2 regions of the Trichocoleus sp. FACHB-6 genome follow, and region 2 is predicted to be linked to the other one. Evidence: riboswitches for the same ligand, from Rfam matches in the RefSeq annotation. Region 2 holds a riboswitch; the other holds the start of a gene.

Region 1 (3,403 bases), on a different contig from region 2:
TGTTACTAATCATGACAGCGATCGCGCTGCTGTGCATGGGTGCCAACGGACAAATGGGAGGGTTGCAAACCGGATGGTTCAGCTATTCTCTGGCTCTAAGCTTTCTAGGGTATGCTGTCGTTTTATGCCTCAAATTAGCAATTGAGGGATGGCGTTCTGTGCGACAAACACGCACTTATCCCCAAATCGAACTTGACGGCACAGTTCGTTTTCTCGACGCGAACGTTCTATTTAGCGCCCAGGTTGGTTTCTGGGAACCGGAATTAGTCGTTAGCCGGGGATTATTGGAAATGTTGGATACGGAGCATCTCGATGCTGTAATTGCCCACGAGCAAGGGCATCATTATTATCGGGATACCTTTTGGTTTTTCTGGCTCGGATGGATGCGATCGCTTACATCTTTTCTACCGAATACAGAAAGTTTGTGGCAGGAACTTTTGCTTTTGCGCGAACTACGAGCCGATAGATGGGCGGCACAAAAGGTAGATTCTTTAGTGTTAGCTGAATCTCTGCTTTGGGTGGGAAGCTGTCCACCGATTCAATCAGATAATTTCTGTGCTGCTTTCAGTTCTGTGGCACCACCAAATCGGTTGACGGAGCGCATAGAAGCGCTTCTCTCACAAGAACCATTGCCACGATGCCCTAATAATATGTGGTCTTGGAAGTGGTTAGTTTTGGCGTTTCTGCCTCTGGTTAGTTTGCCATTTCACACATAATTTGTAGGTCGAAATATAAGAACCTCTCCTCGCCTGCGGCTGTGGCTCCCCGGTTAGCAGCAGGGTGGTTTCATACAACCCTTAGAAAATATCGAAAATTGCGACATTTTGTAGGGGCATGGCATTGCCATGCCCCTACCGCCAACCAAAATCAACTGCCTCCTCGCAAGCGAGGTGGGGTTCCGGGTTCCAGAAAATTACGGGTAATCAACCAGACTTGATATCAATTGTCAATTTGTCAAGTTGAAACGTTCAAACGTCATTTAATAATGACTAACTAATTGACGACGCGAGGAATACAACACCAATTGAAGATATAACTAAACCAGCGAGTTGCAGAAAGGATAAACGTTGAGTGTTAAATTTCTGGGTCGCCGCACTACCAAACCGGAAAGCAGCAAAAGCAACGCCATACTGAATTAAAGTAAAACCCAGTAAGTAGGCAAATAACTCAGTCATCCCAGCACCGATAATCGCCTCACCATAAGCGTAACCGTGAAACAAACCCGCGATCGCACCCAAAACCATCTGTAAAATCCAGTTAGGTTTATTTTGTTTTACCAGCATCGCCCCAAATGCGATCGCGCTTACAGCAATAATTATCTCTGCTACTGGTAAATCAACGCTCAGTAAATGAATCCCAGTTCCTACCATTGCTGCTAGAACAAATCCCGCTGGTATCAGTGCGCCCTGCACTTGTCCAACCGCCAGTAACCCAATAGCAATCACAAAAGCAAAATGATCCAAGCCAATCAGCGGGTGCGCCAGCCCTGAGAGGAACCCTTCAAAGAAATTAGAAGGTACGTTACCGCCCATAGAATGGTGAGCATAAGCAGGCTTTTGGGCAATTAAACAGCCAACCCCGATTAAAGCAGCGACGCTTGTGTATCTTGGCAGTAGCTTGAAGAAATTAAAGTGTTTAATTTTAGTCATAATCTGTACCTCGCAGATGTATCAAATTCTTTACTGTTGATTGGTAATTAGGAATTGGGAATTTTCCCCAGTCCCTTTATCTCCCATCGGTGGGCATTCTGACTTAGAGGCTGTAACTAATGCCTCATCACAGCTGCGGGACAGCGCCGGACTTGCACCGAACTTTCCCCTTAACTCTGGTGGCTGCTCCTCACCAGAACCGATTGAGCAGAGCAATCATATCACTTCAGGGTTGGCATTTGAAAAAATGTCTGTAAAATTAACTGCAAAGACCGCAAAACCGCCAGAGAGAACGAACTTTATTTGAGGAGTGAGCGAATATGTGCGTAACTTGTCTTGTTACTTCCGCTTTAATGTTCTTTACACCAAGTGTTTCTGACGTGCCTTCATTGGCAGGGAATCAAGTTGCATTAGCTCAAAAAACCCAAGCCGCCATCACTCAGCTAGTTAAAAATCTGCCTAATTCCTCAGAAATTAGCCTACTTCGAGATGGATTAGAAGTGTTACAAGTAAAATTAGCTAAAGCCAAAAATGATGTGGAAGCTCAAGCCATCCTTGATACTGAGTTGGATGTTTTAAATAAGCGCATTAATGCCGATCCCAACTCTTGGAAAATCAATGAGGCGCTGGAGGAAATTCTGATAATTGATGACAACGATCAACTTATTAAAAGTTTAAAATTGCCTACAAGTAAAACTAAAAATTTGCAACCTGTGCCTAAATCTCAAGGCATGAATTGGGGTTGGTTGCGTTAGAAGGTAACTGAAAGGGGAGCGCACCTCAATGAAAGAGGTGGCTCCCCAACCTACATCACTATTTACTGCTGATTTGGAGAACTTAAAGGTGTAGGTGATGGCTGGCTTTGTTGACGCTGACTCTGCAAAGCATCTTGAGCTGATATTCCTTCACCTTCAGCGCCAAAGTACCACAGAGCCGCCGCCGCCTCAGCACGAGTTACAGGTTTTTTCGGCTGAAACAACGTCGTATACCCAAAAACTCGCCGGATATTCGCTAAATCTCCATTCTGGAAATCTGCCAACACCGCCCGTAAAGCCTTGGGTTCAGTTTTCCCTGCATCCTGAAATCCCCACGTTTGCTTTACCGCGTCAACTGAAGCTGTGGGTAAAGAAGAGCGCGTATCTAGAGGCACTTTCCAGAGAATCAGATTTTCGCGGGTTAGAGGTGCATCCGGGCGAAATAAAACAGCAGTAGCATCACCTGTCAATCGACTGGGAATTAACCCCGACTCCGCTAAACCTTGAATAGCTGAAAAATCTGGGTTATTTCGGGGAATATCTTGAAAAGCTGGTTGAGCGCTATCTGATGCCAAACGGATTTGTTTGCCTGGATTATTGGCATGAATTTGATTATTAACTGCAACCAGCCACCGCGCAAATTGTCGGCGGGTGATAGTTTTATTCGGTTCAAACTGTCCGCTGGCAGTTGGGTTATTTTTGGAGCCAACCGACTCTTGAGTAAGTACCCCCAATGCTGCTAAGTCTTCTACGTACTGACGTAATTCTTGGGGTGCTTTATTTATATCAGTGAATACTGATGAGCTAGTTGAGGGCGCGGGATTTTCACTAGCTGGCTGAGTGAAAATATCTTTTAAATTACTTCCCTGCGGTATTGTGGCAACGCTGGCATCGCGGCTATAGCTGATTGTAAATTCTGTGGCTATGTCTGAATTGTTACCAACAGCGGATTGAGTGGGCGTAGGCGTGGGGTTGCTAGTGCCAGAAACTGACTGGACG
Region 2 (3,403 bases):
TGAGCCTTCCAGCATCGCCTCTATTGTTTTTGCTAGTTTTCTGGCGTTAGCTGTACTTCGTCGCCAACGCAAGGGCATTTTGTAAAAGATTATCCGTGACGAAAGTCATGGTTGGGTTTAGGACTTTCCTCGGATGCAATCGAGAATATTTTTTGTTTACTATAGAGAGAACGAACCGGAAAAAGGATAGAACACGGTGAAACTCAAACTGATTTCGATGTTAGCTGGAGCGGTTGTATTTTTCGTTCCCTTCACTTCAAGTGCAGCTTTTGCCCAAACCAATTCGCCAAGCGCCCCGGCATCTAGCGGATTGATGGGTATCGAATTAACTCCGCAACAAAAAACTAAAATCGAACAGATTCGCAGTAATACTCGATCCCAAATTGAAAATATTCTAACGGCAGAGCAAAAAAATAAATTTAAAGCTGCTGTGGGCCAAGGTCAGGATATGCGTAGGGCTTTCGCGGCGATGAATTTATCTGACCAGCAGAAAACTCAACTGCAAGGTATTTTTCAGTCGGCAGCATCGCAGTTTTCCGCAACGCTTACTCAAGAACAGCGGCAGACAATTATGGAGAATATGCGATCGCGTCAGCAGCCGCAACAAAACCCGAAATAAGTTTCATCAGCATCAAATAAAAGATGATGAACTTGTCTGTTGTTAGAGTCAATCTTTTCCCTCAGATTCAATATGCTGGGGCAGAATGTTCTGCAAATTGTGGAAATTGCGATCGCTTCCAGAAACCTCTTTTGGTTGCACCTTAGCTGATTTTCTTGACTCCCATCACCTGTGCAACCATTACTGGGGAAGCTGACTTTGGGCAATGTGCAAGCCTTATCTGGCGTTGAATTAGATGCAAATGCGGGGCAGCCATTGTGTCTGCCTCAGCAGCCATCAAGTATTTTATATTAGGGTGTTCATCACATTTTTAATGCCATTATTAAATTTATTTTTTCCCCCATTAGCGGGGTGTCGAACTTTCTGAAAAGCCAATCCCATTTTTGCGAGAGTTTTTTCAGCTTCGTTTCCGACAGCTACAACAATATTTATATCAAATAATATAATTAAGTCTTTTAAAAAATACTCCCCAATATTTATTTCTTCTTTAGTGGGCGTTCGATTAGATTGCTGATTTCCAACTTTAAAAGGATGAAAAGGGAAGGCATTCCAAAGTAAAGGGATTTGCTGATACTTTAGCAAGGCTTCCCAAACAATGGTTGCACTCTGCTCTTTATAAACTCGATCAAACTCATTAGTTTTCCGGTAGCCCCTGGATTCGCCAAATAATCTAATTTCATCAAATCCATTTAATAGAATAAATTCACTGGTAAAAGGAACACCTGTTAAACGACATCCTCTATGCCCTGGAGCTTCTCCAACTAACAAAATTTGGCTGTTTCTTTCTGCTAGATGTTTCAAGTATAAAAATAAGTTTTCTCTTCTGACCTCATTTACCAAAAGGTCGTAAGAATACTGATTAAACACATTATTGCTAGATTTAAAATTAGATAGCTCTTTGATAAATTTGTGAAATTTATCGTTCATTTCCTTGGGCGTTATCAAAGAAGTAGCATCAGATTTCAAGAGAAAAAAGAGAGAAGAAATCGGAAGCAACCTATAGTAACTTTGGTAGTCAACCCCTCCCCCCGCATTCTAAGTGTAGTCGAATCAGCTAAGATAGCAAGGCAAACGTGAACCGTAACAGGGTAGGGAAACTCCGGTGTAATTCCGGGGCTGTGCCGCAGCTGTAAGCGATTTTTGTCCTTGGGTATGACGAATCGTTAGCCAGAATGCCTACCTGTTGCGAGGCGCATTCTATTTCCTGCGTTGCACAGGAAAAAAGTTGTAAATCCATGCCTACTATCAATTCAACCACTCTAATTACTCAGTCCTTGGAATTATCACCACTACCGCTACACCGCCCGTTATTGATGATTGGTCATGGTACAAAAGATAATGACGGACGGCAAAGTTTGCTGGATTTTGCGGCAGCATATCAAGCTTTAGACACCTCTAGACCTGTTCTTCCTTGTTTTCTAGAACTCACTGGCCCGACAATTCAGGAGGGGGTAGATCGGTGTGTGGAGGAGGGTTACACGGAAATTTCGGTGTTGCCGATTTTGCTATTTGCGGCGCGACACAATAAGTTTGATGTGACCAATGAGTTAGACCGGGCAAGGGCTAGACATCCCCAGTTAAAGTTTTACTACGGGCGACATTTTGGGATTACGCCTGGGATTTTGGATTTGTGGCGATCGCGTCTTGCTGAACTAGACCAACCTCAATGGAACCGTTCAGACACCGTACTGCTATTTGTCGGTCGCGGTTCCAGCGATCCCGATGCTAACGGCGACGTTTATAAACTTGCCCGGATTGTGTGGGAAGGTAGCGGTTATCAGACTGTGGAAACTTGCTTTATCGGCATTACCCACCCACGTCTAGAAGAAGGTTTCCGTCGCGCCAGACTCTACCAGCCTAAACGAATTATTGTCCTGCCGTATTTTCTGTTTACAGGAGTCCTGGTTAAAAAGATATTTGAAATTACTGCCCAGCAGCAAGAACAATATCCCGACATCTCCATGACTTGTCTGCCAGAAATGGGCATTCACCCGCAGTTGTTGTCTGTATTGCGAGAACGGGAAATCGAAACCCAGCTGGGACAAGTCCAGATGAATTGTGAAATGTGCAAATTCCGACTAGCAGCAGTTGGGAACGGTAACGGACACACTCACGATCATCACCACCACCACCATGACCACAGTCACGACCATTCCCACGCCGCCGCCGATCCCTATGCGAATTTAGAGCGTTACCATGAGAAGATTTGGCAAGCGCCTTGAACAAATGGGTAATAGGTAGTAGGTAATAGGTAATAGGGCTAGATGTTCCTACCAATTACTCATTACCGTTTACCTAAAACTTATGTCTAAAGAATTTTCAATTGGTGAGCGAGTCCGGGTGGTAGCATTGCCACCATACGTCAAAACAGCGGAACCGATGCCAATGCTGCGTCCTCCTGATGTGATTCAGCTTGGGGAAGAAGGCATTGTTATGGATCGTCGTCCGGGGGGATATTGGGGTGTCCGGTTTTCCACGGGAGCTTTTTTGATGGATAGCCAGTATATTGAGGCTGTGTCCGTGACAACTGAATCAATCCAGTCAGGGGTAGAGGTGACGGATAGGACAGCGCACACCACATCACCTGAACAAAAGTATTTTGTTGACCCCAGCTGAGTAGAAGGATGCGATCGCACTCCTTGTATACTGCTATAGCCAGCTACTCGCACTCTATTTTTTGTAGCGTTCTGTGCGATGACGGTTCGTTTTTTGGTAGAGTGCGATCGCTCATTCCCCCAAAGTCAATAATCCCTCCCGAAAATTCACCACTAGAGGCAGATTCAT

What was found. A riboswitch is a leader RNA that binds a small molecule or an ion and turns the genes downstream of it on or off. The one in region 2 is predicted to bind cobalamin.
Region 1: another riboswitch for cobalamin. It lies ahead of H6F66_RS21390 (HupE/UreJ family protein); the one in region 2 lies ahead of H6F66_RS18665 (sirohydrochlorin chelatase).

The regions. Positions count from the first base shown of each region.
Region 1 is NZ_JACJOY010000106.1:22,110-25,512, reverse strand. Features, by position in the region: gene H6F66_RS21395 (M56 family metallopeptidase) at 1-716, shown strand, start outside; gene H6F66_RS21390 (HupE/UreJ family protein) at 990-1,649, opposite strand; cobalamin riboswitch at 1,720-1,868, opposite strand; gene H6F66_RS21385 (hypothetical protein) at 1,970-2,404, shown strand; gene H6F66_RS21380 (S-layer homology domain-containing protein) at 2,467-3,403, opposite strand, start outside.
Region 2 is NZ_JACJOY010000096.1:72,851-76,253, reverse strand. Features, by position in the region: gene H6F66_RS18680 (PEP-CTERM sorting domain-containing protein) at 1-85, shown strand, start outside; gene H6F66_RS18675 (P pilus assembly/Cpx signaling pathway, periplasmic inhibitor/zinc-resistance associated protein) at 197-619, shown strand; gene H6F66_RS18670 (uracil-DNA glycosylase) at 905-1,546, opposite strand; cobalamin riboswitch at 1,688-1,818, shown strand; gene H6F66_RS18665 (sirohydrochlorin chelatase) at 1,855-2,841, shown strand; gene sipA (regulatory protein SipA) at 2,924-3,235, shown strand; gene H6F66_RS18655 (aspartyl protease) at 3,347-3,403, opposite strand, start outside.